3 regions of the Chryseobacterium oryzae genome follow, and region 1 is predicted to be linked to each of the others. Evidence: riboswitches for the same ligand, from Rfam matches in the RefSeq annotation. Region 1 holds a riboswitch; each other region holds the start of a gene.
The links. A riboswitch is a leader RNA that binds a small molecule or an ion and turns the genes downstream of it on or off. The one in region 1 is predicted to bind cobalamin.
Positions count from the first base shown of each region.

Region 2: linked by a shared signal. The riboswitch ahead of MTP08_RS07875 (YncE family protein) and the one ahead of MTP08_RS04360 (acyl-CoA thioesterase) in region 1 are both predicted to bind cobalamin.
Region 3: linked by a shared signal. The riboswitch ahead of MTP08_RS04885 (TonB-dependent receptor plug domain-containing protein) and the one ahead of MTP08_RS04360 (acyl-CoA thioesterase) in region 1 are both predicted to bind cobalamin.

Region 1 covers NZ_CP094529.1:936,700-947,545, forward strand. Annotated here, with positions in the region: gene MTP08_RS04345 (PspC domain-containing protein) at 1-429, opposite strand, end outside; gene MTP08_RS04350 (PadR family transcriptional regulator) at 441-770, opposite strand; gene MTP08_RS04355 (HD domain-containing protein) at 1,063-1,656, shown strand; gene MTP08_RS04360 (acyl-CoA thioesterase) at 1,695-2,078, opposite strand; cobalamin riboswitch at 2,192-2,371, opposite strand; gene MTP08_RS04365 (hypothetical protein) at 2,406-3,200, opposite strand; gene MTP08_RS04370 (ATP-binding cassette domain-containing protein) at 3,237-3,755, opposite strand; gene MTP08_RS04375 (endonuclease MutS2) at 4,217-6,364, opposite strand; gene MTP08_RS04380 (uracil-DNA glycosylase) at 6,676-7,317, shown strand; gene MTP08_RS04385 (hypothetical protein) at 7,304-7,786, opposite strand; gene MTP08_RS04390 (DUF456 domain-containing protein) at 7,788-8,279, opposite strand; gene MTP08_RS04395 (TIGR02117 family protein) at 8,648-9,340, shown strand; gene rplS (50S ribosomal protein L19) at 9,434-9,787, opposite strand; gene MTP08_RS04405 (CoA transferase subunit A) at 10,235-10,846, shown strand, end outside.
Region 2 covers NZ_CP094529.1:1,713,722-1,724,567, reverse strand. Annotated here, with positions in the region: gene MTP08_RS07885 (DUF4142 domain-containing protein) at 1-542, shown strand, start outside; gene MTP08_RS07880 (Ppx/GppA phosphatase family protein) at 680-1,564, opposite strand; cobalamin riboswitch at 1,813-1,995, shown strand; gene MTP08_RS07875 (YncE family protein) at 2,101-3,375, shown strand; gene MTP08_RS07870 (T9SS type A sorting domain-containing protein) at 3,383-4,507, shown strand; gene MTP08_RS07865 (AraC family transcriptional regulator) at 4,768-5,652, shown strand; gene ccoN (cytochrome-c oxidase, cbb3-type subunit I) at 5,920-8,181, shown strand; gene MTP08_RS07850 (hypothetical protein) at 8,883-9,437, opposite strand; gene MTP08_RS07845 (helix-turn-helix transcriptional regulator) at 9,434-10,354, opposite strand; gene MTP08_RS07840 (beta propeller repeat protein) at 10,457-10,690, opposite strand; gene MTP08_RS07835 (cyclic-phosphate processing receiver domain-containing protein) at 10,708-10,846, opposite strand, start outside.
Region 3 covers NZ_CP094529.1:1,049,423-1,060,268, forward strand. Annotated here, with positions in the region: gene MTP08_RS04875 (CCA tRNA nucleotidyltransferase) at 1-300, shown strand, start outside; gene MTP08_RS04880 (YncE family protein) at 366-1,409, opposite strand; gene MTP08_RS04885 (TonB-dependent receptor plug domain-containing protein) at 1,430-3,259, opposite strand; cobalamin riboswitch at 3,291-3,468, opposite strand; gene cdd (cytidine deaminase) at 3,543-4,025, opposite strand; gene namA (NADPH dehydrogenase NamA) at 4,129-5,178, shown strand; gene MTP08_RS04900 (DUF2752 domain-containing protein) at 5,203-5,487, shown strand; gene MTP08_RS04905 (CCC motif membrane protein) at 5,517-5,840, shown strand; gene MTP08_RS04910 (DUF493 family protein) at 5,902-6,207, opposite strand; gene MTP08_RS04915 (DUF4197 family protein) at 6,230-6,910, opposite strand; gene MTP08_RS04920 (Rossmann-fold NAD(P)-binding domain-containing protein) at 7,299-8,063, shown strand; gene MTP08_RS04925 (retropepsin-like aspartic protease) at 8,080-9,279, opposite strand; gene MTP08_RS04930 (DoxX family protein) at 9,495-9,878, shown strand; gene MTP08_RS04935 (cytochrome-c peroxidase) at 10,011-10,846, shown strand, end outside.

The DNA of each region.
Region 1 (10,846 bases):
AACCCAGATAAGTCTCATCCAGGTAATATCCATTCCGGAATATGCTGCTAAACCCGCACAAACACCGGCGATTTTTTGGTTTTCAGGATCGCGGAATAATTGTCTCTTGTCAGAATAATAAGTTCCTGAGCTGCTTTTCTTAGAATTTTTCTCTGAATAGTATGCTTCTTCCTGCTCTTCAATCTTTTCTGGAGAACCAATCTGAGCAATAACTTTTTCTACATCCGCGTCATTAATTACTTCTCGTCTGCTCAAAGTTTCTTTGAAGATTTCTACCATTCTTATTTCTATATCGTGCATTACTTCATCTGCTTCGGAAGCATCTAATGAGCTTCTCAGAGCATTTAAGTAATCGCTGAGCTTAATATATGCATGTTCTTCTATGGTAAAAGAAAAACCTGCGAGTCCTATTGAGAGTGTCTTGTTCATAGCTTTTGTTTTTAATTTTTTTGAGTGATTTGGTTTACAGAATCTGTAAGTTCTTTCCAGGTGTTTTGCAGTTCGGATAAAAACATTTTGCCTTTTTCTGTGATCTGATAGTATTTTCTGGGAGGTCCTCCTGTAGATTCTTCCCATCTGTAGGAGAGAAATTCTCCGTTTTTCAATCTTGTAAGAAGAGGGTAGAGGGTTCCTTCCACTACATCCAGTTTTCCTTTTTTTAATTCATCTATCAAATCCGAAACATACATTTCACGATGATTGATGAGGCTTAAAATACAGAATTCCAGAATCCCTTTTCGCATTTGCGCTTTGGTATTTTCGGTATTCATTGTTAATTGGTTTTGTTAATTTGTTATCATTATTTCAGAAAAAAATTCTCAGCTAATGAATCTATTCTGATTTTATATTACAAAGATATGTAATTAAAATGGTATTATGCAATACAAAGTAGTAAAATAAATTTTAAATTAAATTTAAGTATTTGGTAATCATTAATTTAAATTTAAAGATAATTTTGCTTTTGGAAAAATTATATGAATTGAGCATTAAATTTTGATTGTGTTGATAAAATCTAAGCGGATCGTTTTGTTCAAAACAAATAGGAATTCTTAATTTTGTGGGATGAAAATTCAAAAAGAAATCGATTTTATTATTGCAGTAGATGCATTAAAAAATGTTCAGCGCAGAAATTATAATGCAGACGATTCGCGAAGAGAAAATACGGCAGAACATTCTTGGCAGATTATTATTTTGGCTCAGATTCTTTATCCTTATGCAAAAAATAGAGCAGATATAGATTTGTTGAGAGTAATAAGAATGCTTTCTATTCATGATTTGGTGGAGATTGAAGCGGGAGACACTTTTCTTTTTGATGAAGCTGCTATGATTGGCAAATTTGAAAGAGAAAAGCTTTCTGCACAGAATATTTTTGGAATTTTAGACGAGCCCATCCGTTCAGAATTTTATAATCTCTGGCTGGAGTTTGAAGAGGAGAAAACTCCGGATGCGATTTTTGCCTGTGCAATAGACAGAATAATGCCCTTCATTTTAAATTCTCATACTTCAGGGAAAAGCTGGACTGAAGCGAAAGTAACCGAACAGCAGATAAGAAAAATGCTCGAAAATGCTATATGCAGAGCTTCTGATGAGATGGAAGAAGCTTTTCATGCTCTTCTGAATCTCAGTTTGGAAAACAAAAAAGTGGTAAAGCAATAATAATTTCGGCGGGCAAAGCCCGCCGAAATTATCAGATATTATAATATTTGTATCGGTTTTTTGTGCTCATCAATGGCTACAAACGTGAAATCTCCTACAATTGCCCTTTCTCTTTCGTATGAATACATTTGCTCGGTGTAGATCTCAACATTTACTTTCATACTGGTTCTGCCAACATAAGAAACTTTGCCAATAAGTTCTATAATGGTTCCTGCGGGAATTGGCTTTTTAAAATCAATTTTATCGCTACTTACTGTTACAACGCGTTTTCTAGCGAATCTTGTTGCGGCAATAAATGCCACTTCATCCATAAGCTGCATCGCTGTTCCTCCGAAAAGAGTATCGTAATGATTGGTAGTGCTTGGGAAAACGGCTTTGAAAATTCTTGTTTCGGAAGCTTTAATTCTTTCTTCTGTTGTCATTTTACATATTCAATTTAAAAGCGAAAAAGCATTTAAACCAACAGAAAGAACTTGGAAGATTATAAAATCTTCAAGCTGCTGTCAATCTAAAAACTTCAATCGCGAAAGTTTTTATTTTAAAAGAAAAATTGGCAGGTCTCCTGGCTTGTAACTCTCATATATCTCCTTCCCATACTTTGTACAGTGGTTTATGATAAAGATTATAGTTACTAACAGTTGCGCGACAGCTCGTGATTTTCACACGATTCCCTTTTCATTTGCGGTTAAGCAAAACCATTTTTTCGAAAACCATCTAAGGTATTCTTTTGCAAAGGTAAAAAAATAGAATTATTCTGGATTGCTAAAAATAATCTGACTGATTACTTTTCCTTCTTTAATAGTCCAAAGAGTGGTGTATCTATGTTCTCCAGATCCGTTTATCATATAAAGAAAAATATGATCTTTGTCGATAGATGAAACGGCTACCTTATCAAAATCCATAGTGGGCTGAAACATGTTTTTTATGGCTTCTCTTACAAAAACAGAACCTCTTCCGGGTTGCTGTACTCGGATAGATTTTATTTCGGTAAGACCTTCTGGGAGTTCTTTACCTATTCCCCATGTTTTTACTTTATCAATTTTAATAATATTTCCTTCCGAATCTTTCTCCTGTTTCCTGTAGCTTGCATTGGAAGGATAAATATCTATAATGACTTTTGTACGCTCGTTTGTTGGAATTTTTTGGTTGGTATCGTCAGTAAAAATAAGGGATTTCCCATTTTTAGATTTAGAAGGCGTAAATTTTGGAAGCTGATCTACATAAGCAATTCTTTCTTTGTTTACCATTCCTTCTTTGGTGAGACTGTCGTATCGTACGAACGGTTTAGGAATTTCTTCTTTTTCGGGATATTTAATCCAAATCCAATCTGTTTCTCCGGGAGCGGGTTTTACGTAAAAAAAAACATCACCTTTACGCATTCTTATTTTATCAACAATTTTTCGGTAATCTTCTTTATGAACACGTACCATTGCATATCCTTCCTCTGCTTTTACCACACCAAAAGGTACTTTGTTTTGTGCAAATATTAAACATGAACAAAAAATGAATACAGATAAAAAAAATGCTTTATTAAAAAATTTCATTGTTTACAGGAATATTTTTGTAGTTCAAAGATATAATTAATTATTTTTTTTGTGATAATAATATTGTAATTCTTCCGAATCTTTAATTTTCTTTACGCAATGATTAGAAAGGAAGTAAATTTCATCCGAAAGATTTATAATATTTTCGCTAACAAAATCAGAAATTATAAATCCCTTTTCTTTAGAAATTTCTTTAATAATCTTCATCGCTTTTTCTGCAAAAATGGGAGAGAGACCAGTAAAGGGTTTTTCTAGTAAAATGAATTCTGCTTTGGAATAAACAATTGTTAATAATTCCACCATTTTTATTTCTCCTCCGGAAAGATTTCTTGTATAACTATTTAAAAAAGACTTCATGATGTCGATATGAGACAGTTTTTCGGCATTTTCCAAATCACAAAACAAGAATATTAAATCTTTAACCTTAATATTTTTAGGAAAAATACTTTCTTGAGGTAAATAAGCGATTCTGTTTCTTCTGTCGGATTGTTTTGTGAGTATTTGGTCATCAATTTTTATAAATTGACTGTCTGCCTTAGTGGTTCCAAAAATTATTTCTAATAATGTTGATTTCCCAACGCCTTAGTTTCCTAATAATGCTACAATTTTACCTGTTTCGCATTTTAAGTAAATATATTGTAAAATCTTTTTAGATCCATAAGCCTTTGTTACGCTGTCAACATGAAGAACACTCATAAAAATGATGTAATTAATTTTAAAATTACAACAGACAAAATGGTAATAATCCAAAGATGCAACCTTGAAAATCCAAAATTAGCATAGAAAATGTATTCGTTTTTTAATCTAAGTTCATAGATGAAGTAGTGCATCATAGGAAAAATAAGTAAAAAACTTGTACTGAAATTTTTCAGACTAATTCCTGCTGAAAAAGAAGTTAATAAAGAAAATAAAACTCCTGGAATCAAAAGTTTTCTATAAAAAATCCAAAGAATTTTTAAGTTTAAAATCATACATTAATTCAGCCAACTATATATAAAAACTCCAAATCAATCGAACTAGATTCTCTCCAGCTCATCTCCATCAATCGTAGTTTTAAATGTTCCATAATTCACAATCACTTTATTTCTGGAAATCTTCTCAATGGTTCCCACACTTGTACTTCCGGTAATTCTTACCCTTTGCCCCACTTTCATCCATACAGCACGGTCTGTTTTACGCTTTTCTTCTATTTTTTCGTTGGTTTCGGTGATTTTTTCGATCACTTCTTCTTTTTTCAGCTGTTGGGTAATTTTTCTTTTAACCACCTGAAGCCTTTTAGATTCATCTTTATCTGCACCAATTTTTCTGAATTTCTCCTGCTCCAGAATTTTCACAAAATCTTTCACCACATCTTTTCTGGATTTACCTTTCACATAGCTATCTATAAAAGATTCAATTTTGTTTCCGAACTGAAGTTTTCTATGCTCATCTTCGTATAGTTTCTGGAAATTAAATAATTTCTGCTGAAGCTGCTCATTGAGTTTCTGCAGATTATCACGCTTATCTTCCACAGATTCTTTTCTTTCGGCAAGATCGGTTTTCAGTTTTTCAACTTCATATTTTTCCTGCTGAAGTTTTACAATCGTTTTATCTAAATTAACAATATCGTGCTCTACTTTTTTCTTGGCAGAATGAATGATGAATCTCGGGATTTTATTCTTCTCGGCGACTTCAAAAGTAAACGAGCTTCCGGCTTGTCCTACTTCAAGTTTATACATCGGCTCCAGAGTTTCTTCATTAAAAAGCATGGCTGCATTTTGAGCGTTCGGAAGCTGTTCTACCACCAGTTTTATATTAGTGTAATGGGTGGTAATGATGGCGAAACTTTTTTTATCATAGAAAAATTCAAGAAAACTTTCTGCTAAAGCTCCGCCGAGCTCGGGATCGGAACCTGTTCCAAATTCATCAATCAGCAAAAGGGTATCTGCATCTGCTTCACGAATGATTCCGCTCATTTTTTTCAGACGGGAAGAGTATGTGGAAAGGTGGTTTTCAATAGACTGATTGTCACCAATATCCGTCATGATTTTACTGAAGAAAAACATTTCGGATTTTGGATGAACGGGTACTAGAATTCCGCTCTGAATCATCAATTGAAGAAGTCCAACAGTTTTCAGAGTGATAGATTTCCCTCCCGCATTCGGACCGGAAATACAGATAATCCTGTTGTGCTCTGTGAAAGTAAGCGATTGCGGATGTATGGTTTTGTTTTCTGCTTTATTTCTTAAAAATAATAAAGGATGAAACGCATCTTTTAACCGTAAAGTTTTATGTCTGTTGATTTTAGGTAAAACTCCGTTGATGAGTTCTGCAAATTTTGCCTTAGCCCTGCTTAAATCGAGATCGAAAATATATTTCTGATATCTCCAAAGCTGAGGCTGAAACTCAGCAAGTTCTGCTGTGAGCTGTCTTAAAATCTTATCAATTTCCTTTTTTTCTTCGTCTTCACTTTCTTTAAGCTTAAAGTAGTGTTTTATGACACTTTCCGGCTGTATATAAGTAATTGAGCCGGTTTTAGAAAGACCTAAAACCCTTCCCGGCACTCTTTTTTTGAATCCCGATTTCACGGCTAAAACTCTCTGGTCATCAATTATCGTTTCGCGGATATCGTCCAGAAATTCACTTTGTCCGTAATTAAACAGAGCACGGTTAAAATTTTCTGTAATTGCTTTTTTGGCGTGCTGAATTTCTGCTCTTAAACCTTTTAAAACAGGGGATGCTTCACTTTTTACTTCGCCAAAACGGTTGAAAACTTTGTCTATTTTATCAATAATTTCTTTTTTGAATTCCAATACAGAAACATCCTGAATTAAGCTTGGGAACGTTTCGGGCATCGTAGGGAAAAATTTCTGTAGTTTTCCTATCTGCTCCGTTAGGGTTTTTATTTTAATAAATGCTGAGTTTTCTAGCCGGTAGTTTTCTATCAGCATCAGTTTCAGTTCGTTCTCAATATCTTCGTATTCGTCAAAAGGAATTGCATTAGAACTTTCAAAACTTGAAAGATATTCTGAGGTCTTTTTTAATGAAATTTCGGCCTCATCAATATTCATTGGGCGAAGCTGAAGAATTTTTTCTCTGGTTTTCGGAGAGTATGCAAATGGAGCAATTTCCGCAAGCAACTGCGGAAATTCAAGCTCGTCTAAGTCTTCGTTATCTATATACACTCTGCAAAGATAATTATTTTGAAAATGAAATAATTTGAGAATTTGAAATTGCACTTCAGATTTCAAATCATTTAATTAAATTTGGCTTATGAAACTTGAAACCGAAAGACTTATCCTTTATCAAAATTCAGTGAAAATTCAAAGGCTTTTCAAAAAGTGGATTCGTTTTGGAAGAGGGAATAGAGTTTTAAAAGTGAGATGTTTTATAAAAAATTAGAAATACAATGTCAGTTACGTTTGAATTAAAAATTAATTACAACATTTAAATAAATGATCAAATTAACTCATTCTCAAATTTTCAAATTCATACTATGACCTGGACCGACGTTTTAGCACCGATAAAAAATACCCCTTATTTTGAGCAGCTTTGGGAAAAAGTGAAGCAGGAATACGCTATCACACAAGTTTTTCCACCTAAAAAACAAATTTTCAGAGCCTTAGAAATAACACCTTTTGAAGAGGTGAAAGTGGTTATTATTGGTCAGGACCCTTATCATAATGATTTTCAGGCTAATGGTTTGTGTTTTTCGGTTTCAGAACAGGTTGCAGCACCGCCTTCTCTCAAAAATATTTTTACCGAACTGAAAGATGATCTGGGAATTGAGCGACAATCCAAAGAGCTCGATGACTGGGGAAAACAGGGTGTTTTAATGCTCAATGCAACGCTTACTGTACGTGCTCACTCACCCAATTCCCACAAAGACTTGGGATGGGAAAAATTTACAGATTTTATTATTAAGGAAATTTCAGATAAAAAAGAAAATGTAGTTTTTGTTTTATGGGGAGCTTTTGCACAAAAAAAAGCCGAACTGATTAATCCGGCTAAACATCTTATTATAAAGTCTGCACATCCTTCTCCGTTTTCGGTTTACAGAGGTTTTTATGGAAGCAAGCCTTTTTCTAAAATTAATGATTATTTGGTTTCAAAAGGAGAGAAAGCTATTTCGTGGTAATGTTTTCTCCTGCTTTTTTAATGATAATCCCTATGCTGTAATTGCTTTTTAAAGCATTTTTTTTCTTTGAGGATACGGGATAGGGCGTTACATCTGCCAAACTGATATCATAACCATTGAAATTTACAGTTTTATGATAGTTTCTATCTCGATCATCAATGCTGGAAATCTGTAAAATCATTGGTCTGGTTGCAGTTCCCATAACTTCAATTTGTGCAACGGCAACACCGCTCCAAATACATTGCACATCTTTAGGACAACGGCTGTCTTCAGAAATTCCTTTAAAAGTTACATTCATTTGATAATCTTTCAGAAATTTGTTTTCACCTTCTTTAAAGTAGATTATTTCATCACTATTTTTTTTATGAATTTCTGCTTTTTCAGTTGTGACATCGGTTTTTATTTTTTGAGATTGGCAGTTAAATAAACTTAAAATTCCCAAACTCAGAAGAAAATTTTTGTAAAACATTTTATATTACATTAATAACATTCAAAACTACAACTAAAAACATTGCCACACCAACTACAAAACTGAATCCGGTTCCGTAAATAAAACCAATGAAAGCACCTTTTGTAGATTTCCAAGCTTTCGTAAAATCTTTGCTGTCATGCAATAATTCTCCTATGAAGACTCCGGCAAACATTCCAACTAAAAATCCCAGCGGAATTGGCAGAAACATTCCTACAATTGTGCCAATTACAGATCCTATGCTTCCCCAACGGGTTCCACCATATTTTTTAGTGGTTTTGGCTGGGATAACATAATTCAAAACTACAGAAGCGAGAGTTAGAATTAAAAATGCCCAAATATAAATCATAGAAAGGTCTGCATCGGTTCCGTATTTATAAATGAGAAGTCCGGCAAGACTAAGAACCAATCCCGGTAAAATAGGCAAAAACGTTCCTAAAATACCAAGTATCAGTAAAACGATGCTTAAAAAAGTGATAATCGAATGATCCATGAAAGATTAAATAAATTCTCAGGATACTTGGCAAAAAGTATGCTAATTTTATGGTTGCAAAATATTGGGGAATTTTTTTCTCTCTATATAATAATGAAATTGGAAATTATAATTTCAAGAAATTGGAGAGAAGATGTATGTATTCCAAATATTGAGTTGGAAAAAATAAGTTCAGTTAAAGAAGAATTTTTATGATTAGCGTTTTTTCTGCGATCTTTTAGGTGCAGTTTTTACTCTAATTTTAAATCTTTTCTGAGATTTTGATTTTTTCGGCATATTTGTGATTATTTGATAGTTAAATTTAATATAATTTTCAATTAAAATAAATACTTTTAGCAAAAAATTGAATTAATTTTTGTTTACATAAAATGAGAAAAATAAGTATTAAATCTATTCTGGTTGTTCTGTTGAAAATACTCGGCTGTATTGTAGGAACTGTTTTAATTTATGCACTTTTGGGCTACTTGCTTCCGTTTATAGAAATTTCGGCAAAAGATGACGGAGAAATAAAGGAAATTCCAATTTATATCTATACAAATGGAGTACATACAGATATTGTAATGCCGGTAAAGAATGATATACAAGACTGGAGTGCAAAAATACCTTTTTCAGATACAAAATCTAAAAAAACAGATTATCATTTTATAGGAATTGGGTGGGGCGACAAAGGTTTTTACCTCGATACTCCTACTTGGGCAGATCTTAAATTTTCAACAGCTTTTAAAGCTGCTTTTTGGTTAAGCGAATCGGCTATGCATTGTTCTTATTATCAAAAAATGACAGAAGCGGAAGATTGTAAAAAAATTATGATTAGCAGAAATCAATATAAAAAATTAGTGAATTTTGTCGATGCTAAATTCGATAAAGATTCTAACGGTTCGTATCAGTTTATCCCTACTAAAGCCGTTTATGGAGATAATGATGCTTTTTATGATGCCAAAGGAAAATATAGTTTTTTGAATACCTGTAATACTTGGGCGAATAATGCCTTAAAAGCTTCCGGTCAAAAAGCAGCTTTTTGGACACCATCAGATTACGGAATTTTCTTACACTATAAATAATACATTAATACATACGTAATTAAGAATATTCAGTAAATAAAAAGAGACTCTCTAAAATTAGAAAGTCTCTTTTCGTATGTGTTGTTGTCTGAATTATTTCTTGTAAGGAACGTCTTTAATTCTCGCTTTTTTACCTCTAAGGTCTCTGAAGTAGTAGATTCTAGATCTTCTAACTTTACCTCTTCTGTCTACTTCAATTTTCTGTAAAGCAGGCATGTTGATAGGGAAAACTCTTTCTACACCTACATCGCCAGACATTTTTCTGATCGTGAAAGTTTTTGTAGAACCAGTACCTCTCAATTGGATAACTGTTCCTTTGAAGAACTGAGTTCTTGTTTTTTGTCCTTCTTTAATTTCGTAATACACAGTAATTGTGTCTCCCGCTTTGAATTCTGGGAATTCTTTCTTAGCGATGTACTTGTCTTGTACGTACTTTAATAAATCCATTATTAATAAAATAAAATGTTAAAGCTAAGCAACTTACACGTTCTTCGTCAGAGGTTGAATAACAGATTGCAAAAATAAAACAAATTTTTATGACTACCAATACTTTATGAAATATTTTTCAGAGAATTTCTTTCTTCAATAATTTGAAAAAATAACGTTGAATATTCTAACGAGATTTCTTTCAGATTATAATTTGGGCGTATCCCTCGCCTTGGCTTTTTCCTGTGCCCGGGTCGCTACGTCCGCTACAATCTTTAAAAATTCGGCGGCTTTGCCGCCGAATTTTTAAAGGATTTCCACTACCATCGCTCACGCAGAAGTATTCTCGTACCATATTATTTCAGCCAAAAATTTCATGAGAGAGAGAATAGCAAAATTTTTAAAATCTTTATTTTTTCAGTTTAAAAGAAAAATACTAATTTAAGACCTTCAAATTGTATACTTAAAATGATCGATAAAAGAGTAAAAAATGCCCAAGAAGCTATCGAAGGAATTAAAGACGGAATGACACTCATGTTAGGTGGTTTCGGACTTTGCGGGATTCCCGAAAATTCTATTAATGCTTTGGTGGAGAGCGATGTAATAGACCTTACCTGTATATCAAATAACGCGGGAGTTGATGATTTCGGTTTAGGTCTGTTACTTCAGAAAAAGCAAATTAAGAAGATGATTTCATCGTATGTAGGAGAAAATGCCGAATTCGAAAGACAGATGCTTTCAGGAGAATTAGAGGTCGAATTAACCCCACAAGGAACTTTAGCAGAGAAATGCAGAGCGGCTCAAGCCGGAATTCCTGCTTTTTATACTCCTGCAGGTTTCGGAACTGAAGTGGCAGAAGGGAAGGAAGTAAAAGATTTCAAAGGAAAACCTCACATTTTGGAGCATGCTTACGAAGCAGATTATTCTATTGTAAAAGCCTGGAAAGGAGACCATGCCGGAAATTTAATTTTCAAAGGTTCTGCAAGAAACTTCAATCATCCTATGGCTGGAGCAGGAAAAATCACCATTGCAGAAGTTGAAGAATTGGTAGAACCGGGCGAATTAGATCCTAACCAGATT
Region 2 (10,846 bases), 780 kb from region 1:
TTGCCGGCAGTAATTCAGATTCTTTAACGATGTCTACATCAGATTCTCCTACAACTCTTAACGATTCTGCAACCACTGCGGACAATATGGGAACAGACAATACAATGCTCAGTTCTCAGGACAAAATGTTTGCAGATGCAGCATCAACAGGAAGTATGATGGAAGTAATGACCGGAAAACTTGCGGAAACCAATGCTTCGAGTGCCGCTGTGAAATCTTTGGCTGCTATGATTGTAAAAGATCATACAATGGCTGGAGAAGAGCTGAAGAAATGGGCTTCGGCAAACAATTATAGCCTTCCTGCAGCAATGACTACCGAACAGCAGGCAATGTTCGATGAATTAAAAATGAAAAAGGGAGCAGAATTTGATAAAGCTTATGCCAAAATGATGGTTTCCGATCATAAAAAGGATATTGATGCATTTAAAAAACAGTCTTCAGAAGGAAAAGATACTTCTTTAAAGACTTTCGCATCCAATACAGTTCCTACTTTGGAAAAACATTTAAAAGAAGCCCAAAAAGTTGATTCATCAATGAAATAGCTTGAAATTTTAGTCAGTAAAAATCCGTTTTTCAGTAATGAAAAACGGATTTTTTATAATTTTGAATTATTAAGTTATACTTTGTAGTATTTTAATTTTTTGTTAATTAATGATAGAATACTTCTCGATTAAAAGAATTATTTAGTTGCTTTTACCTGGTTGTAAATATGATGAATTAATCCATCTGCAACAGAGATTTTAGGAACAAAAATTTTGGTAATTTCAGACCAGTTCATAATGTTGTTATAGATTTTCAGTGCAGGAACCAAAACATCGGCTCTGTCTTGTCTAAAGCCGTATTTCGTCATTCTTTCTTCAACGGTAAGATCATTAAATTCTTTGTAAACCTTTTTAAGATGCGCCGAAGAAATGGGTTTTCCGTCTTTTGTTTTACTCATAGAGAAAACTTTGTTGATGTTTCCGCCGGATCCAATCGCTACAATCGGTTTTTTACTTACAATATTTTTCTTAATCTCCTCTTTCATTTCTTTCCAATTGTTTTCTGTAACTAAATTGTTCAGCAATCTTATGGTTCCTATATTGAAAGATTTTTCGTAGATCATTTTATTGTTTTCATAGAAGGTAAGCTCGGTAGAACCACCGCCAACATCTACATAAAGATAGGCGAAATCTTTGTCTAAACCTTCTGCAACATGATTTTCGTAAATTAAAGTCGCTTCTTCGTCTCCTGAAATAATTTCAATACTGATTTCTGAAGTCTGTTTCACCTGTTCAATGATTTCTTTTCCGTTATCTGCATCGCGCATTGCACTTGTAGCACAAGCTCTGTAATGTTCAACTTTGTAGACTTTCATCAGATCGCTGAAGATTTTCATAGAATCGATAACCATTTTTTCTCTTTCTTCACCAATTTTTCCGATAGTGAAAACATCCATCCCCAATCTTAAAGGAATTCTGAGAAGATTCAGTTTAATAAATTCTGGCTTACCATTCTGAATTTTTACTTCATTTATTAATAGTCTGGCTGCATTACTTCCTATGTCTATCGCTGCAATGATCATATCTGAAAAAGAATTTTGTTGGGAACTTAAATTTTATACAAATATACTACAAATGATGAAAGTTTATTGTGAAGAAAGTTTTAAATATTCAATATTGAAAAAGACTGATTATAAATAATGAAATTTGTGTTAAATTCTATTTTATGATGTTTATTTTGCTTTTTAAACAATAAAATATTTTGGAAATTAATTCTATAAGCTTCAAAACCATGCTGATGTATTAAAAAACATCAAAAATTAAAAATAATATCTTTGTAAAAGTTTAAGGTTGAACCGATGCGTTCATTAATAGGGAATCAAGTATAAAAATCTTGAGCTGTACCCGCAACTGTAAGCTATATAAATTATTATAAATACACCACTGAACCTCTAGTTTGGGAAGGTTATAATAATATGCAAGCCAGGAGACCTGCCTTAGATTAATTTCAGCTTTCGGGAATAAAAGCGTATGAAAAGAATTTCTGCAAAGAATTTTTCATGAGCGTTTTGTGCCCTAAAGCGAAGTTTCGGGAGTAAAACTTTAATACAATTATATCATGAAGAAATTCTATTTTCTTATTCTGGCATTCGTCTTTTCGTGGACCAATGCACAAACCGAAGGAGTTCTTGTCCTTAATGAAGGCGGAGCGGGAAGTTCTAATGCTGAAATTTCGTTTATCGACAACCAGTCGGTCATCACCAACAATTATTTTAAGCTAAAAAATAACAATGCAACGCTGGGAGATACTGCTCAGGACATTAAAATTTTTGGAGATAAAATTTTTGTGGTTTTAAATATTTCCAATACCATTAAGGTTATTAATAAATCTGATTTTTCTTTAGTTACAACCATCACAACTAATTTAAATAATCCCAGATATATTGCATTCAGTGGAAACAAATTGTATGTAACCAATTGGGGAACAAGCAGTTTAACGGATGATTATGTTGCAGTGTATAATCTGAATAATTATGCTTACGAAAGCAGTATTTCCGTAGGTGCCGGAGCAGAAAAAATCTTCAGTAAAAATAATAAACTGTATGTTTTGCTGAAAGGCGGATTTAGTCTTAATCATTTTATGGATGTTGTTAATCTTAATACAAATGCAGTTGAGTCTCAGGTAAATGTAGGCGATTCTCCGCATAGTATTTTCGAAAAAAATGATTTGTTGTACATCATGAGTTCAGGAAACCCTTATACAGCAAACTCTTTTGGGACATTTACAGTATATGATACTGCTGCTCAGGCAACGGTTTCAACATTTACATTTCCTGTGGGTACCAAACCAACTTATATGGATACAGATGGTACTAACATTTATTATATGAATGAGGCTTCCATTTATAAAACGCCTATTGCAAACCCATCATTCAATACAAATGCTATTGCGGTTACTCCAATAGCAGTTAATTCATACGGAACCGCATATGGATTTAATGTTGTAAATAATAAAATCTATGCTGCCGATCCTAAAGGATATATTGCTGCGGGAAAAGTATATTCTTACGATTTACAAGGTAATTTGCTCAATACTTTTACAACAACCTATTTGCCAAACCAGATTATTGCATACAGCAGTGCTTCACTCTCTACAGAGGAAAATAAGAAAACATCCAGGGTAAGCATTTATCCAAACCCGGCAAGCCAGAAATTCTTTGTGAAAGGACTTCAGCAAGCAAAAGTTCAAGTATACGATGCTAATGGAAGAATGGTTCTTGAAAGAATGTACAATGAAAACGGAATAGATATCAGTTCTTTATTGCAAGGAGTGTATGTGGTAAAAATTACAGATAAAGATTCTCATTTCTCAGAAAAATTAATCGTTAAGTAATTAAAGAATGCGAAAGTTTTTCAGCGTATTATTCTCTACGTTTTTATATGCTTTTTGTGTAGCTCAGTTCACGGCAAATGATGTGAAGTTTTTTGCTGGAACAGGCTCACAAACGGCTTATTTTGTTGCAGATTTTAAGGATGGAACCGACGACAGATCGTATGTTTGGGGAGTAAGGTTTAATCCCGGACAAAATATTACTCCTCCACAAATGCTGCAAATGATAAAAGCTGCAGAACCAGCTTTTGATTATAATCTTACATTTAATAACGGTTTTCTGGATAAAGTAAGTTTTAACAGTCATTCGCAACAATCTTCACCCGATTGGTGGAGCTTATGGACTGCAACAGATCCTTCTGCATTTGGAATGAATGGATGGATGAACAGCGGAATTATTGAGGACGGTACATGGTACGGTGCAAGTTACGGCTTTAGTAATCCGACTGCTGAAGCGCCGGTGTTGCCTATCGCAGCTTATGGTTCTCAGTGGTATAATGCATCCCAAATCACAAATTGGATTGGTGCTGGATCTCACAGAAGCTTGGTTGTTGTTGATTTCGGAACCAATAATTCCAACGGAAATGCAAATTCCTTTGTTTTTGGCATTCAGTATAACGGTACTATTACGGGAGAACAGGCTTTGCAAATGATTGCTTCATATACCAATACTTTTAGTTTTACCGCAGCATCCAATCAGATTTCTTCGGCATCTTTAAATTCTTTTTCGGGTACTTCTTCCGGAAATTCTTCTTGGAAACTTTATAAAGGTACAAATCTGTCTAACTGGAAAACGAGTGCTAATCTTTCGTCTGTAGTGCTTAATAACAATGATTGGTTTGGTTTGGGTTTCGGATCTAGAAGACCTTTTATACCTACTGAAGCAAACGTTAATTTAAGTATAAAAGATATTGCTAAAGAAAGTTTCAGGATTTTTCCAAATCCGGCAAGCGATTTTATTATGATTGATACAACGGATAAGATTGAAAAGGTTGCTTTATATTCTGTAACAGGGCAGCAAGTTTTAACTGCCACTAACAATAAAATAAATATACAGAATCTTCCTTCTGGTGTTTATGTAGTTGAAATTCAAACTGATAAATCTGTTATTTCTAAAAAAATAATTAAAAGATAAATTTGCTTAAGCAATTGTTGTCTAAATATTAAGGTGTGCCATTTAAGCACACCTTTTTTGTTCTTATTAAGTTTTTTGTGAGATTTTTTCAATTGAATAAAAAAGTAAGGAATGTTAATACTTAAGTGGTGAAAAAACTTAAATTATACTATTCTTACTTTGATTTTTACCATAATTTAGGTTAGTAAAATTCTAATTTTGCGTAGATATTAGTTCCTTTTGAAGATTTCTTAAATACCATGGAATTAATCTTTTAATTCATGGAAAAAAAATACCCAACATTCAGTATTTGTAATCTGGTAAGTAATAAACTGTCTAAAGACCTTTTTAATGCAGATAAGTTTGAAGGATATTTAATTAACAATCCTCCTATTAAAAATATTCATAAGCATTCTTTTTATCATCTCGTTTACTTCACAAAAGGAAAAGGGGTTCACAAGATAGATTTTACAAATTATGCAATTGAAGAAGGTTGTATTTATTTTATGATTCCGGGACAGGTTCACCATTGGAAGTTCGAAGAAGATGAGGTGGAAGGCTATGTTATCAATTTTTTGGATATTTTTTTTGACCAGATATTTTTAAGTTCATCTGTTATTGATCAGTTTACTTTTTTCAATGTTTTTTCGGATCTCCAAATGCTGAAGCTGAGCGAGAATATTCGACCAAGAATTGTAGAAATTTTTGAAATTATTTTGAAAGAAATGGCTAAAAGCGATGAGTATACCATGATGATGATTGCTGCAGAAATGCTTCGTTTATTTATACTGGTTAGCAGAGAATTGCCAGTAAAAGCCACAATTTTAAGCAACGGAAACCGAAGTTCGGTATTTCTTAAACAGTTTTTTAATCTTATTGAAGATAATTTTAAAGAACTAAGACTTCCCAAAGATTATGCGTCGTTGCTGTATGTAACTTCCAACCATCTCAATTTTGTATGCAAAGATAATCTGAATAGGTCTGCGGGCGAAATTATTAGAAATCGTATTTTGTTGGAAGCTAAAAGAATGCTTGTAAATTACGATTTGTCTGTTGCCAATATAGCTATGGAACTGAGTTTTTTTGATACTTCCTATTTTATAAAATTCTTCAAAAAATATACGGGTTACACGCCGGATACTTTCAGGAAACAATACTACTCCTGAAGACTTTATCATCCACCGATTCATTGATATTGATGGCAATTTCTAACCATATTGATGCATTAAAATCTTTCATTTTCAACAATTACAATCTGCTTATTTAGCAATATTTTCCATAATTAGTACCATGTTTAAAGGATATGCTCTTTATAAATTTGAAAATTATTTATAAGCTCTCTTTCTTGAATTTATAATCCTCATCGATTATCTGTATTAGATATAATTGGATTATGATTTTTAGTAAGCAAAAAAAGAAAAAATAAAAGTGATATGGAGTTAGAAAAATTTAGTTATGACAATAATATTGTTAAAGCATTTCTTTATGCGACAATAGTATTTGGTCTCATTGGGTTTACATTTGGGATTACGGCAGCATTAATGCTTTTTTATCCGGAATTGCCCGAGTTTTTATTTGGAACCGATGATGCAACCATTCATAGTTTAAGAGCGGGAGGAATTCAGACTTTAATAGATACGCATGGTGCTTTTGGTTTTGGAAGAATAAGAATGCTGCACACCAATACTGTAATTTTTGCATTTGTATGTAACAGTGTTTACACCGGTGTTTATTACTCTTTGCCGAGGCTTTTAAAAACACCAATGGCGAGTCCTACACTTTCTTGGATTCATTTCTGGACATGGCAGATTATGATTGTTGCAACGTTCATCACATTCTTTATGGGAATTAATACTTCCAAAGAATATGCAGAACATGAATGGCCTATTGATATATTAATTACCTTTTCATGGGTTATTTTCGGAATCAATATGTTTATGACGATTGCAAGAAGAAGAGTAAGGCATCTCTATGTTGCTATTTGGTTTTATATAGGAACCTGGATCGGACTTGCAATGCTTCATATTCTCAATAATTTAGAAATACCTCTTTCTTTTGATTCTTGGAAGTCTTATTCTATGTATGCAGGCGTAAAAGATGCATTAGTACAATGGTGGTACGGACATAATGCGGTAGCTTTTGTTTTAACAACCCCAATCTTAGGTTTAATGTACTATTTTTTACCAAAAGCGGCAGAAAGACCTGTTTTTTCCTATAAACTATCGATTATTCACTTCTGGTCATTAATTTTTGTCTATATATGGGCGGGTCCGCATCATTTACAATATACAGCATTACCGGCTTGGGCACAGGCGGTTGGTACAGGTTTCTCGATTATGCTTATTGCACCATCTTGGGGTGGAATGCTAAATGGTCTGCTTACATTAAGAGGAGCTTGGGATAAAGTAAGAGAAAACCCTATTTTGAAATTTTTTGTGGTTGCGGTTACCTGCTATGGAATGGTAACTTTTGAAGGCCCGCTTTTGGCAACAAAAAATATAAATAAAATTGGACATTATACCGATTGGGTAATTGGGCACGTACATTTAGGAGCTTTAGGATGGAATGGCTTTATTGCTTTTGGGATGATTTATTATTTGGTTCCCATTATGTGGAGAACAAAAATTTGGTCTGTGAAAATGGCAAACTGGCATTTTTGGTTAGGGACAATGGGAGTTATTTTTTATGCGGTACCAATGTACATTTCCGGATTTACTCAGGGGTTGATGTGGAAACAGTTTAATCCAGACGGAACCTTGATGTGGAAGAACTGGCTGGATACTGTAACAGCTATTATTCCTTATTTTAAGATGAGGTTTATAGGTGGTGCATTTTATATTTCAGGATCAATTCTTATGGTTGTAAATGTTATTGCTACGATAAGAAAAGGTTCATTCCAAAAAACTGTTCCAGCAGAAGCACCTGCATTAGCTGTAATTTCACCGAAAAGAAAAGAAGGAGAAGGTACTCACCTTTGGATTGAGAGAACGCCATACATGTTGAGCATTTTATCATTTTTTGTACTCTCTATAGGAAGTGCAGTCGAAATTATCCCTACATTATCTCTAAAGGAATCTGCACCTACTATTTCAGCGGTAAAACCATATTCTCCCTTAGAGTTGGAAGGTAGAGATATTTATATTCGAGAAGGATGTAATGCGTGTCATTCTCAGATGATTAGACCATTTAGGGATGAAATTGTTAGATTTAATGGTAAAAATGGTGAATATTCCAAAGCCGGAGAGTTTGTTTATGACAGACCGTTTTTATGGGGTTCTAAAAGAACAGGACCAGATTTGCATAGGGAAGGAGGGAAGAATCCTAGTTCGTGGCATTATAAACACATGTATAATCCGAGATCTACATCTGCAGGTTCTATTATGCCGAGATATCCATGGCTCATCAGTACAGATTTGGATAAAAGTAAAATGGTGGATAAAATCGTTTTTATGAAAAATGTATATGATGTTCCTTATACAAAATCGCAGGTTGACACTGCTGAAAGCTGGGCAAATCATCAGGCTGCTACCATTGTAAAAGAAATATTTTCTGAAGCGAGCGATTTAAAAGATGTTTACTCTAAAAGACCGAAGGGAGAACTTGAGAAAAAAGAAATTATAGCATTAATTTCCTACCTTCAAAGATTGGGAACAGATATTAAAACCACAGAAATTAAAACTGTAAGCAACAACTAATAATAAGAAGTTATAATATGATTCCTTCAAATTTTAAAGACTTTTTAGCAAATGCTGAAAATACGGGTTTATATCAAACAGTCGCTCTTATACTATTTATGTTGTTTTTTCTTATATTACTGATATTGGTATTCAGTAAGTCGAAAAATTACTATGTAGAAGTTTCTAATTTACCTCTGGATAAAGAAGAAGATTAATAATTGTGCTACTCTTTTAAAATTACTATTCACTCACTATTATCTCTTCATTAGAGTAGCACTTTTTATAAAAAAAATAGTAGATATATCAAAAAACCGCTGTAAACATTACGTTTACAGCGGTTTTTGCTTGTTAATTATTGTTCATTACTTTACTTTTTTGAAAATTAAAATATTTGAAAATATGTAGTTTATGCTTTTCATAAAGCAAATTTGATATTATCTATTCTAGCTTTTAATTTTTTTCATGTGAATTAAACCGCCATAGTTCGACAAGATTGCTAATTAGTTGGAAATTAAACAAAATGAATATTGGTATTGTAAGTTGTCGATATGTTAATGATTAACTATGGTGCAAAAGGTATTGATACCATTGCTGAAAAATATGCTCAAGAATTAGACATTTAAATGATCGTTTACAAACCATATTTTGAAAAATATGGTCACGCTGCTACATTACAATATAATACTTAACATTATTAATTACTAAAAAAAGAACAGAAATTACTGCTCTTTTAATTTACTCTTAATATAGTTGCTAATTGCTGGTATAACATTATCAAAATGAAGCAATCTATGGTTATCTTTTATTTCAAGAATTTCAGTAGTTTCATGTACGGAAATAAAATTTTTATCACTAGTAAATAAATATTTTTGATTCAAAATTTCGTCTGTTTTTGAAGCAATAATTAAAGCATTTTTGGGATGCTGAATTTTCATCAATTGTGGTAATATAAAACCAGGAAAATCAAAATTAGCAATACGTTTATCAATATCCAGCAAAGGACTTGTTAAAATCAAAATGTCATTCTCCTCATTTCGCATTTCTCGAAGTTGATAAGCAAAATTGGCTCCAGTAGAATCACCAACAATAATTAGCTGATTGTTGTTTTTATATTGATTATGCTTGTCTTCAATTAGAACTTTTATATCAGAATCATTATTCCATTCCAGGAAATCATATTCAAACTGATCCTTAAAATAATCTTTTAGATTGATAAATTTTCTTGAATGTCTGTCGGAACCTAAACCGTGAATGTAGAGTAAGTTTGGTTTCATTTCATTTTCTTTAAATTATCAATCCCTTTTTGTAAAAAATTCACATATCCCTCCCTAACAGATTTTGGTTCTATCGACAAAATACGCTCTGCATGAGTCAACAGTTCTTGGTAGAAATCATAGGTTGGTACCAGAGTTAATTCAATTTTTAATTCTTTATCAGTATCACTTAGAATTTTTTGAGTATGATGGATTGGTAGCGACTTCACAAACATACCTTGCCAAGGTTCAAAAGAAATGGTGATTGTTGTCGGCTCTTCTCCAACTGTTGAAATAATCCCAAACGAGTTGACAAACAAAGCATCAATGTCGACTTCTTGTTTTTTAAAAGTTGAAAGAGAAATATCTAGTTCGGAAATCCTATCCAAGCCAAGTGTTTTTAGAAATAATTCCTGCCCGTCATGATCGTTTGCTAAAAGATACCAGCGATTGCGAAATTCTTTTAAAGCATAAGGCTGTACAGTTTTTTTTCTTGGAATACCTTCCCAATGTTTGGTATAATTGAAGCTTATAATTTTGGAACTTTTTATCGCATAAATGATTCCTTCGAGGTTTTCTAATCCGGATGCCTGGCGCTTTTCAAAATACATAAGCTTCTCATAATTTCCAGTCTGTTTGTAAGCATTTACCAAAAGAAGATTGTCAAAAATAGTTTGTTCTGAGTAATCATCAATATCACTAACAATTTGGTAAGTCATTGTAGATCGTTTGAACTTGATTTCAACCCCCAACAATTCTTCCATAATTTTACGATCCCTTTGGAAAGTTTTTTCGCTGAAAGCCAATTCAACTTCGGAATCTTGATAGTTTTTTTCTTCTAGATGTTTTGAAATATCTTCAAAAGAAGCACCTTGTGGTTTCCCTCTTAGATACGTTACAACGTTCATTAATCGTAACATTTGATCTTTTTTTGCCATTTCTTTAAATTTTATACTGCAAACATAAAACAACAAATGGACAAAATATGTCCATTTGTTAATTTTTTTTCTAAAAGTTTAATTTTTTTAGAAAATAAAGAATCAGCTTCTTTTGCTCCAAGTTCTTCCTTCATTTTTTGAGTAATAAAGACCTTTGGTAGTAATTCCGAGAATTTCTTTCCCAGTGTCTGTAAGATCTTGGAACTCACCTTGTGTTGAAGAACCACTGAATCTTGTACTCCAAGTTCTACCATCGTTGGTGGAATATTCTAACTTTTTTGCATCCTTTGGGCTAATTCTAATAAGTTCTTTCCTTTTGTTAATCATTGTTGGCATATCGATTTGATTTTAAATTATACCCCAAAAGTAAAATGTGATAAAGCCAAACCGTGACCTTTTACAAACCTGTAATGAAATCTTTCGAAATTCTCAAACAATTTCTCAATATTCTCTTTTCCTACAGGATTTTGGCTGTGCACAACATACTCGGGA
Region 3 (10,846 bases), 110 kb from region 1:
TGTAAAGCTGATATTACTACAAAAAATTCCAAAAAACAGGAAAAATTCAAAAGAAATTTTGAATATGTAGCGGTTAAAATTAAAGAAGTGGAAGAAAAAGATCAGGTTAGGAATTTTCAGCCACCTATTTCCGGAGAAGAAATTATGAATATGTTCAATTTAAAACCTGGTCGCGAAATCGGAATTTTAAAAGATAAAGTAAAAGAAGCAATTCTGGAAGGCGAAATAGCCAATGACAGCGAAGAAGCAAAGAATTTTGTGATTTCAGAAGCTGAAAAACTAGGATTAAAACTTGCTTAAAATTTATAAAAAAATTCGGCGGCATCGAAGATGCCGCCGAATTTGTTGTTCAAAACCAGAAAATATTAGTTGGAATAAACTCCGTTTGCTCCCATTCCTACCGTAAATTTTTTGATGAAAGTTCCAGAAGTAGTGTAAACACTTATTTCGCTTGCCTGTGTAAAGCCTTTCACATCCGAAGTGAAAATTCTTCCTTCCAAAACATTAAATCCATATAAAGTAAAATATTGTCCACCATCAACTGCGGTAATAATTGGCGCTGTAGGTGCTGCGGTAGCATTCATATCCATAGAATAGATTTTGTTTGCAGAACTGTAGAAAAACTTACCACCATCAATTTGTAAATTAGTCGCATTGGCAACATTGCTCAACGTTATGTTTTTGGTAATAGTTCCTGCTGGAGAAATTTCGTAAATATAAGAATCTGTAGTACCAGTTGCAATTACATATACATTGTTGTTGTATGCAATGGTTTTATTGATGTTTCCGTTTGGAATAGATACCGGAGTGCCATCAATTTCGTTGGTTGTAGTATTAATCTTAGTTAAGGTAGTACCAAATCCGTAAGTAGCATTTTGTACAAAAATATTCCCTCCTGCAGCTACAACTCTCTCAGCTGTATTGGTAAACGGAATTTTTTTCACAAAAGACAAATCAGAAACTTTATAAATACTCACGTATTTTGCTCCCATGTACTGATCGTTAGATACATAAAGCATATTGTTGGCAATTGCCATGTATCTTGGCTGATTAATTTCAGTACTAATTGTACCTGCTTTTTTGAATGTATAACGGTTAACAACCTGAATTTTGTTGGAATTATTCAGCAGTAAAAAAGCTTTGTCTCCGTCGATAACCATCGTTTGAAGTACCTCTCCTAAATTTTCGCTACCGTTATTGGCTTTGTAAAGATCATTTTGCATCAAGCTTAGATCTTTTGTAATGAAACTTACATCTGCATTTGGCGTTCCGAAATTTCCTTCATTAGTAATAAGATATCCGTTCTGATAATTTATGGCAACCGGAATTTCTTCATAGTCGGATATACATGACACCGAAAAAATCAGTGCAAATGCAAAAAAAAGCTGTAGTAATCTGTTAAATTTCATAATATATAGATTTAAATATTTTAAAAATTAATGGTTGCGTAAATGCTGTAATTTCGCTGAGGCATATAATAATAAGCGACTGTTTGGTAAGCTGTATTGGTTATATTATTAACTCTGGCTCCCAATGTATATTTTTTTGTCAACGTTGCAGAAGCTCCTGCGTTCACTACGAAATAAGGATTAATTGCATATTTTCTGCTTTCATCGGCAGTGGTATAAGTAAGTCCGTTATATAAGCCTTGTGCGTAAATATTCAGGAAACGATATGCATAATCCAAATTAGCCGAAATTTTGTGCAGCGGAACATACATCAATTGTCTTTGTGTTTCCACATCGGTCGATTTTGTATAAATATATCCAGCAATCAGCCTCAAATTATGATGATTGAATTTTTTCTGATAAGTCAGCTGTGATTCTAAACCATAAGATTCCACTTTTTGAGTATTGAATGCAGACCAATACCCCATTGGTGTAGGAAGCCAGCGAATCATCTGGTCGATTTTCATGTAGTACGGACTTATTTTAAGGGTGAAATCAAAAGCCTTCAATTCATGCGTCATATCCGTCTGAAGAGATGTTTCGGGTTTCAGATTAAGATTTCCTCCCTGTTCCCAGTACAAATCATTGAACGAAGGAAATCGGAAATTTTTAGACACGTTAAGACTCATCTGATACCATCGATTGGCTTTCCATTTTCCCGAAAAAGAATACAAAAGCGGAGATTTAATATCTTCTACAAAGTCTTGTTTTATACCTGCTTCAAAACTAATTTTTGAACTTGGGAAATATCTCAGCAAACCTGCAACAGAGCCAACGTTTCTATGTACATTACTAATTCCTGATTGGTAGCCTTCTCCAATATTATGCTGAAATTCTCCGATTACATTAAGATTGAGTTGAGGAACAATAAAATAATTGAAATCGTTTTTTACGATATAGTTTTTTGCTGTTCCACCACTTGTTTTCGGGGCATTTATAATTCCGAAATACTGAAAATTGTCTTCCGTATAAGCGGTTTTCAAACTGTTGGATATTTTTTTATGATTAAAATCCCAAGCCAGTAAACTTCTTACCGTCTGTGCTTCGTATTTTGTTTTATTTCCGTTTTCCTCAAAAATAGGGTAGTTCTGTGTTGCATCAAACCATTGGCTTTGCCAGGAAACCGTGTTTTGTTGAGAAACTTTATAAGAAGTTCCTATATTGAAAGTGGTATTAAAAAATTTTCCGTTTCGGTTAATGTAATTTTTTTCTTCAACCTTGTAGTTGTTTTCGCTGATGAGGTAATTGGCAGAAGCTTTAAAACTGAATTTATCATTATTGAAAGAGCCTTTCGCAAAATTTTGATACGTACTAAAAGAACCTCCTTCTGAATGGATTTGTGCATTAAAACCTTTGTTGAAGCTCAAATCATTATTCAAATGAATGCTTCCTCCAATCGCTCCGCTTCCGTAAATCACACTTCCGCCTCCAGATTTCACTTCCATTTGGTCGTATCCGGAAAGGGCAATATTATTTACATCGCCTTGCCCTAAAAACAGAGAGTTAATGTTGATTCCGTTCCATACAAAGGCGGTCTGCTGAGCTGTTGTTCCTCTAAAAGAAGGTGAAGATACAGCACCCCGTCCATTTTCTTTAATATATACCGGTGACTGAAATCGCAGAACTTCTGATAGATTGGACGCATTTTTTTGAATATCTGCCGCAGATAATGTTTGAACCTCATGAAAAAGTTTAACCTTTTTCATCTGAGTATCGAAAATATAAAGGGTGTCAATCTGGGTTTCCTGACCAAAATAAAAATTCAGACTGAAGAATCCAGAAACTACAACGAATGCTTTTTTTAAACTCATATTACGCTTGTCTTTCCTCCGAAAACAATAATTTTAGGGTTAAATTCTGGCAGGTCTCCTGGCTTTCGTTTTTCTGTACCTTCCCGCTTTAGCAGTGGTTTTTCACAGAAAATTCTTATTACGATTTACAGTTGCGGGGACAGCTTGGGGTTTTCTCCCAATTCCCTCTTAGTTCCAATATATTGGAAACCAGAATTTTTACAAAGATAAGTTTTTAAACGAATTGGGCAATATGCGGATATTGGCGTTGCCTTTTCTTCGTAATTATCTAATTTTGTGTTGTCTATAAAAAAGTAGCATCAAAATAGAATGGGAGCAAATCTTTAATAGATGACACTTTAATAACATCATCATTCAAATTCGCAAAATACAATTCTATATTTTCATTCTGCTTGGTTTCATATTCTATAATACTTTGTCGGCATGCACCGCATGGAGGAATTGGCGGGTTATTTTCTGCAGATTCTTTAGGACCGCCAACAATAAATATTTTCTTGATTTTTTTGTCCGGAAAATTGGCTCCAACCCAAAAAAGAGTAGTTCTTTCGGCACATAAACCCGAAGGAAATGCAGCATTTTCCTGATTGTTACCAGAAAAAATTTCTTCATTCTCCAACAGAACTGCACATCCAACATAAAATTCTGAGTAAGGTGCATAAGCGTTTTTACGGGCTTTTTTGGCTTCTTCAAACAGTTTTTGCTCAATTTCGCTTAGTTCGTTTCTGTCTTTAAACTGTTGGTACCTTATTTCTATATTTTTTTCCATATTCATTTCAAAAAAGGGGAGTAAATGTAAACTATTTTAATCATTTAGGCAATAAGGTTTATGAATGTATTTTCGTATTTTTAATGTTTTAAAAATTAGTTAAATGTTATATACATCAATAAAATTCAGAAATGTTGAACTGAAAAACAGATGGGTAATGTCGCCTATGTGTATGTATTCTTGCGAAAACGGTCTTGCCAACGATTTTCATTTTGTACATTATGGCAGTCGTGCACAAGGCGGAACCGGGCTTATAATGGTTGAAGCAACAGGTGTGGAACCTAAAGGAAGAATTACCAATCACTGTATGGGGATTTGGAATGACGAACAGGCAGAAAAACTTCAAAAAATTGTCGATTTTGTACATGGAAACTCAGACAGTAAAATAGGAATTCAGCTTGCACATTCAGGAAGGAAGGGTTCTACATGGAATAATAAGCAGATTTCTCTTGAAGAAGGTTGGGAAACGGTGGCGCCAAGTCCTGTTCCGTATCAGCCGGGGGAGAGAGTGCCTCACGAATTATCTGTGGAAGAAATAAAAAATCAGATTGATAATTTTAAGAAAGCTGCAAAACGTGCTGTAAATGCTGGATTTGATGTAATTGAAATTCACGCAGCCCATGGTTATCTTGTTCATCAGTTTCTTTCACCGCTTTCTAACATTAGAACTAATGAATATGGGGGTAGTTTTGAAAATAGAATTAAATTTTTGATCGAAATTGTGGATGCTGTTAATGAAGAACTGAATGATAATGTTGCCCTTTTCGTGAGAATTTCAGGAACAGAATATGCTGAAAATGGTTGGAATATTAGTGATAGTGTAAAACTGGCAGAAATTTTAAAGAATCATCATGTAGATTTAGTTGATGTTTCTAGTGGCGGAAATATCCATGGAGCCAAAATTTCTGTGTTTGACGGCTATCAGGTTCCTTTTTCTTCCGCAGTAAGAGAACAGGCAAATGTAAAAACCGGAGCTGTAGGATTAATAACCAACGTGAAACAGGCTGAAGAAATTCTGCAAAATGGAGAAGCAGATCTTATTTTTGTAGCAAGAGAAATTTTAAGAAATCCTTATCTTGCGGTTCAGGGTTCTTTTGATATGAAAGAGAATTGTTTTTTTCCGCATCAGTATATGAGAGCTAAAATTTCTTAGATTTGTGAAATATAATTTAACATCATGCATATAGAAGATTTTATGCTTCCTTGTCCGAGTAAAAAGTTTTTGGGCATCGAGTGTTTTGGATGCGGAACTCAAAGAGCAATAGTTTTGGTGTTTCAGGGGAAGTTTCTGGAAGCCTTCAAAATGTTTCCTGCGGTATATACTCTTTTGATGTTTTTTGGTTTTGTCGCTGTCAATTTTTTAGATAAAAAAAGAAATTATGGGCAAATTCTTATATTTTTAGCGATAATTAATTCCATTATTATGGTTTTTTCTTATTTTTATAAACATTTTTTCAATTAATAAATTATAAACTTTAAAAAAATCAAATTATGAATCAACAAAAATTACCTAATGCACAGACGGTACTCATTTTAGGAATAGTATCTGTTGTCGGAACATGTTGCTGTACAGGTTTAATAGGAATTATTTGCGGAATTATTGGTCTTAATAAGTATAAAGCTGATAAGCTTTTGTATGACCAAAACCCATCAGAATATTCAGATTTCAATAATCTAAATACGGGTAGAATTTTGTGTATTATTGGTATTATCTTAGGAATACTTAATGTTGCTTATACCATTTTTGTCCTTGCAACAGTTGGTGTAAGTGGATATATGGAGCAAATGGAACAATTAAGAAATATGGGTAAATAACGTCATATAATAACTGAAATAAAAAAAGCTGTTTTAAATATTTAAAACAGCTTTTTTATTTTTACAACAAAATAACATTTTCAATTTTTGCAACTTCCTGGTAAATATTAATTACCTGATCGGCATCCAAAACAAAAGCATTAATATTGCAGGCTGTGTATTTGCCGTTTTTGCTTTCGCGGTTACTCAGTGTAAATTTAATTCCGTCGAAAACTTTGTAAATTTCTGTTATCTTCGACTGGTCTGTCGGAATAATGAATTTAAATAAATAATCCTCAGGAAAATCATGATGATTCTCCAGTTTTTCTTTTAATGATTTATAAAACTCTTCCGGGCTTGCGTGTTCGTTTCCTTGTAAAATTTCCATACTTTAAAGATACTAAAAAATATTATTTTCCGAAAGGCCCCAGTAAAGATGCAGAATTTTGCTTTTCATGATCTTCTATGATATTAAAAAGCCCATTTACGATTTGCTCTGAAGCCATTAAACTCAATCCGCTTGCATTTACCTTAGAATTATTATTGCCTCCTAAAAGACTTCCCAATAAATTGCTTCCCGATAATGCCGTATTAATTGTTTTTACAATACTGTATTTATTCAATTCCTGTTCAACTCTCGGAGCAATTGCCTGAATAAGCTGACCTTGTGTTTTTTCCTTTAAAATAAGCGTAGCAGTACCTTTTTCACCTTGTATAATTCTCGTTACATCCTGAGCATTAAGACTGTTTACGGCATTTTCTAATATAGGCTTAGAAATTCCGACAGTATAAACTGCAGCTTCAGCAATGTATTCTCTTTCTTTTGCTACAAGAGAAGGTGCAATTTTCTCTAATGTTGAATTAATATCTCTCAATTCTTTTGGTAAAGCTTTATCTACAAGGTTATTTTGAAGAAAAGCTTCTTTATTTCCATAAATATTTACTCCTTTATTAATACCTCCCAGTAAAACTCTTTTAATAACAGCCAATCCTAAATCTGAGGTGGCAATTGTTGTACAAGAGTTAAGGCTTGTACCTATAAATGCTGCTGAACCTATCGCAATAGAAGCAGCTATAATTATTTTTTTCATGTATAAATTTTAATTTTTGATGGATTTATTGGTTCTATTTTAATTTTCTCAGCTATAAGAATAGATTACCAACAATAACATTAGACAAACTTAATATTATTTTTTCAAACATGAATGCATGACAAAATTGATGCCTTTTTTATTAATCATTTCAAAAAAGAGTTCTTGGCTGCAATTTTGGAGATTTTCTGAGTTTGAACAAAATGTATTAAGTTCCGTTATTTTAATGAACTTGCAAAATATAGTAATATTTATATGATTTTATTTTGTGAAACAATAAATACCTAAATAAAAGAGCAGAATAAAATTAGCCAAGAATTTTATAATGTATAGTAAGTATTTCGTGATCCTTGTTTAATATCGTTTATCTTTACCCTAAACTTAAAAAATGAAAAAATTAGGCATCATTGGCTGTGGCTGGTTGGGGATACATATTGCAGAACGGTTATCTGACCGTTACGAAATCTTCGTAACCACAACCACAGAATCAAAAATTGGCGCTTTAGAATCCAAAGGCTTTCATACTACTTTGATGAATTTCTCTGATACCTTGGATTTTCAAATAAAAGAATGGAATGTTGCTTCAGACTTAGACGCCATCATCATCTGCGTTCCGTTTTCGGGACTTAGAGGTTCGCAAATCCCGATGAATGGCAAGCGCCAGAACTTACTCAATTTTCTGGGTGATTATAAAGGACAGTTGTTTCTGATGAGTTCTACAGGCGTTTATCCTCAAGCAGAGAAAGAATTTGTGGAAGAAGACCAACCTACTAAACAAGTAGAAAGTGAACAATTTATTCTGGAAAAATTTCCTCAAACCAATATTCTTCGGTTTGGTGGATTGATGGGCGGTGAAAGGCTTTTGAAGAATTATAATATTTCGAATCTGGAGCAGTTGGTGAATCATATTCACTACGTTGACATCTGCTCGGTAGTTGAGAAAATGCTGGAAAATCAATCCCAATCGAAAGTTTATAATGTAGTAGCACCCTTCCACCCAAATAAAGAAGAAGTGATTAATGCCCAGAAAAACTTACCTTATGAAGGTGAAAGAGCAACGATGGGCAGAACGATTTCTCCGGAAAAGATAATTAAAGAACTTGATTTTGAATTTCAGTATCCGGATCCGAGGTATTTTCATGTAGACAAATAACTCACTCCAAATATTTTTAAAGTCTTTTGATTTTCAAGGTTTTTATTTCTCCGGTTTTTACATCTTTTACAGTAAGCACCGATTCGTTATTGGAATTGCTGTTGTTTGAACGGAATAATTCGCATACATCCATATTTTTATAGTCCATGTCATTAAAATTCTGAATTTCATCACCGAGATTAAGATTTTTTTCAAGAGATTTATCCCATATAATTCCAACAACTAATTTGTTGTTCTGGATGGTTGGATAAATTTGCCACGGATGTAAGGCAATAAGTTCTTTATTTGCATCAGAATAAGGTTCAAAGTAAAATCTTTTTTTGTTATAATCGAGAGTTGTTTTGCCATATTCTAAAACTTTGTAACCTAACCTAGATTCTTTGCTGCTTGTTGTTGAAGATATTACGTTATTGAATTTGTCTTCAACAATGGTCATCAACGGGATTTCTATTGCAAACTGTTCAGTAGTGTCATTCATGCCGTGAAAACCATACACAAAACTGCCTTTGCTTTTAGCCAAGGTTTTAATGACGTTGTTTTTTTCATTGAAGAAATGATAGGCGGAGGTAGACATTTCATAAAAATTATCTGCACCGGTATCAAAAAGCACCTGATCTACCACTTTAACACCATCTTTTTGAAGAACAATTCTTATAAATGGGTTGCTTTGTGATTCAGATAGCTTCATGTCGAGATAAGAATTTCCTGTTATTGTAAGATTTTTCACATTATCAGTAATGGTAATCTGCTTTTTTTGATGATCGATTTGTACAACAGAATTTCTCAGCATATTGCTTCCGGTAATTCCTTCAACTCCAAAACATTTCATCATTGCTGTGGATGATTCGTCGAAAACGATTCCAGGTGTATTTAGAAAATCTATTTCGCCCCACTTCAAACTAGGAACTGTAGTAAGAATCATTTCCTGTTTTTTTCCTGAAGCGTCTGCAAGAGGAATACTACCCGTTTTTGGTAAAGAATATTCATCGAATATTTCCTTAGAAACAGCCATCGGAGCACCTGTGTCAAAAAGAAATTTGTGAGGTTTTCCGTTGATTGAAACATTCACAATTATTTTTTTCTTAACTAATTCGTAAGATAGGGTCTGATTGTATCTTTTTTGTGCAATATTTCCTGTGTTGAGATTGATGGGGGCTTGAGCTTTATCTAATACAAAACAGAAAGTGAAAAAGAAAAGAATTAATATATTTTTCATTCGGAAGAGAATTTTAATGATGAAGTATTGACAAATTTAGAAAAAACTTAGCAGCAAAGATTGTTTTTAATAAGATAAAAAATATTTAATTGCTAATAAACAACTTTTTGGAATTATTATTGACTCTTTACTAAAATGAAGTATTAATTCTATCATTAAGAAAAGAAATATTAGAATTATTACAACATCAATTTGCTTAACCAAAATATTTAGATATGAATTCGGATACCATCAAAACCATCGCAAAATACGGATTAGGTGCAATGCTCATTACTGCTGGTATTGGTCATCTTACGTTTGCAAGAAAAGAATTTCAGGCGCAGGTACCAGAGTGGGTTCCTTTGGAAAAAGATGATACTGTCGTGTATTCTGGCATTGTAGAGATAGCAATGGGTACAGCCATTATCGCAGCTCCTAAAAGATACGAATCTTTGGTCGGAAAAGTAGCCGCAGGATTATTTGCAGCAGTTTTCCCCGGGAATTACACCCAATATAAAGAAAGAAGAAATGCTTTCGGTTTAAATTCTGACAATAAAAGGCTTGCTAGACTTTTTATGCAGCCTCTTTTGTTGTATTGGGCTATAAAATCTACAGATTAATATTAATTCTAAACCTGTCTTTAAGATAGGTTTTTTGTTGGTTTATAAATGTTTATATTTGTTTCATAAACTGATGCGAGGGTGTATTCAAAATATTATAAACTGATTATTTTTATTTTTTTGTATGTTCTAATGGGGTTTTACGCAGTTCAGGATATTCGGCTTGTATATCCGACGTATTTTCCTAAACCAGTATATAATTTCAAGAAAAATCCTTTAAAAAGTTCTACCGTTGCATTAGGAAGACAACTTTTTTATGATCCTTTACTCTCTAGGAACAATACCATTTCATGCTCATCATGTCACAATTCAAAACAAGCATTTTCACATGCAGGAAATCATTTAAGCAAAGGTGTTGAAGATGGAATAGGAGAGCGAAATTCTCCTGCAATTTTTAACCTAGCTTGGCAGAAAACTTTTATGTGGGATGGTGTTGTAACGAATATTGATGTTCAGGCTTTAGCTCCCATTAATCATCCCAAAGAAATGGGAGAAGATATTAATGCAGTTGTTCGCAGACTGAATAAATCTAAAGAATACAAAGGACTGTTCTACAGAAGTTTTGGAGATAGTATTGCAACGGCAGAACGGACAATGAAGGCACTTTCTCAGTTTCAGCTTACTTTTATTTCTGCGGACTCAAAATATGATAAGGTAAAACAGAAAAAAGCTCAGTTTAATGCCTCTGAAAAAGCAGGATATGCACTTTACAAAGCCAATTGCAGTTCCTGCCATACCGAACCACTGTTTTCTACCTACGATTTTGCCAATAATGGGCTGCCTGTTGATCCTTCGCTGAATGATTTCGGAAGATGGAATAAAACAATGGAACCTCAAAACAAACAAATGTTTAAAATTCCGAGTCTTAGAAATCTCGCATTTACTTATCCTTATATGCACGATGGAAGACTCAAAACGTTAGATGAAGTTTTAGACCATTATGAGAAAGGAATAGAAAAAACTCCGAC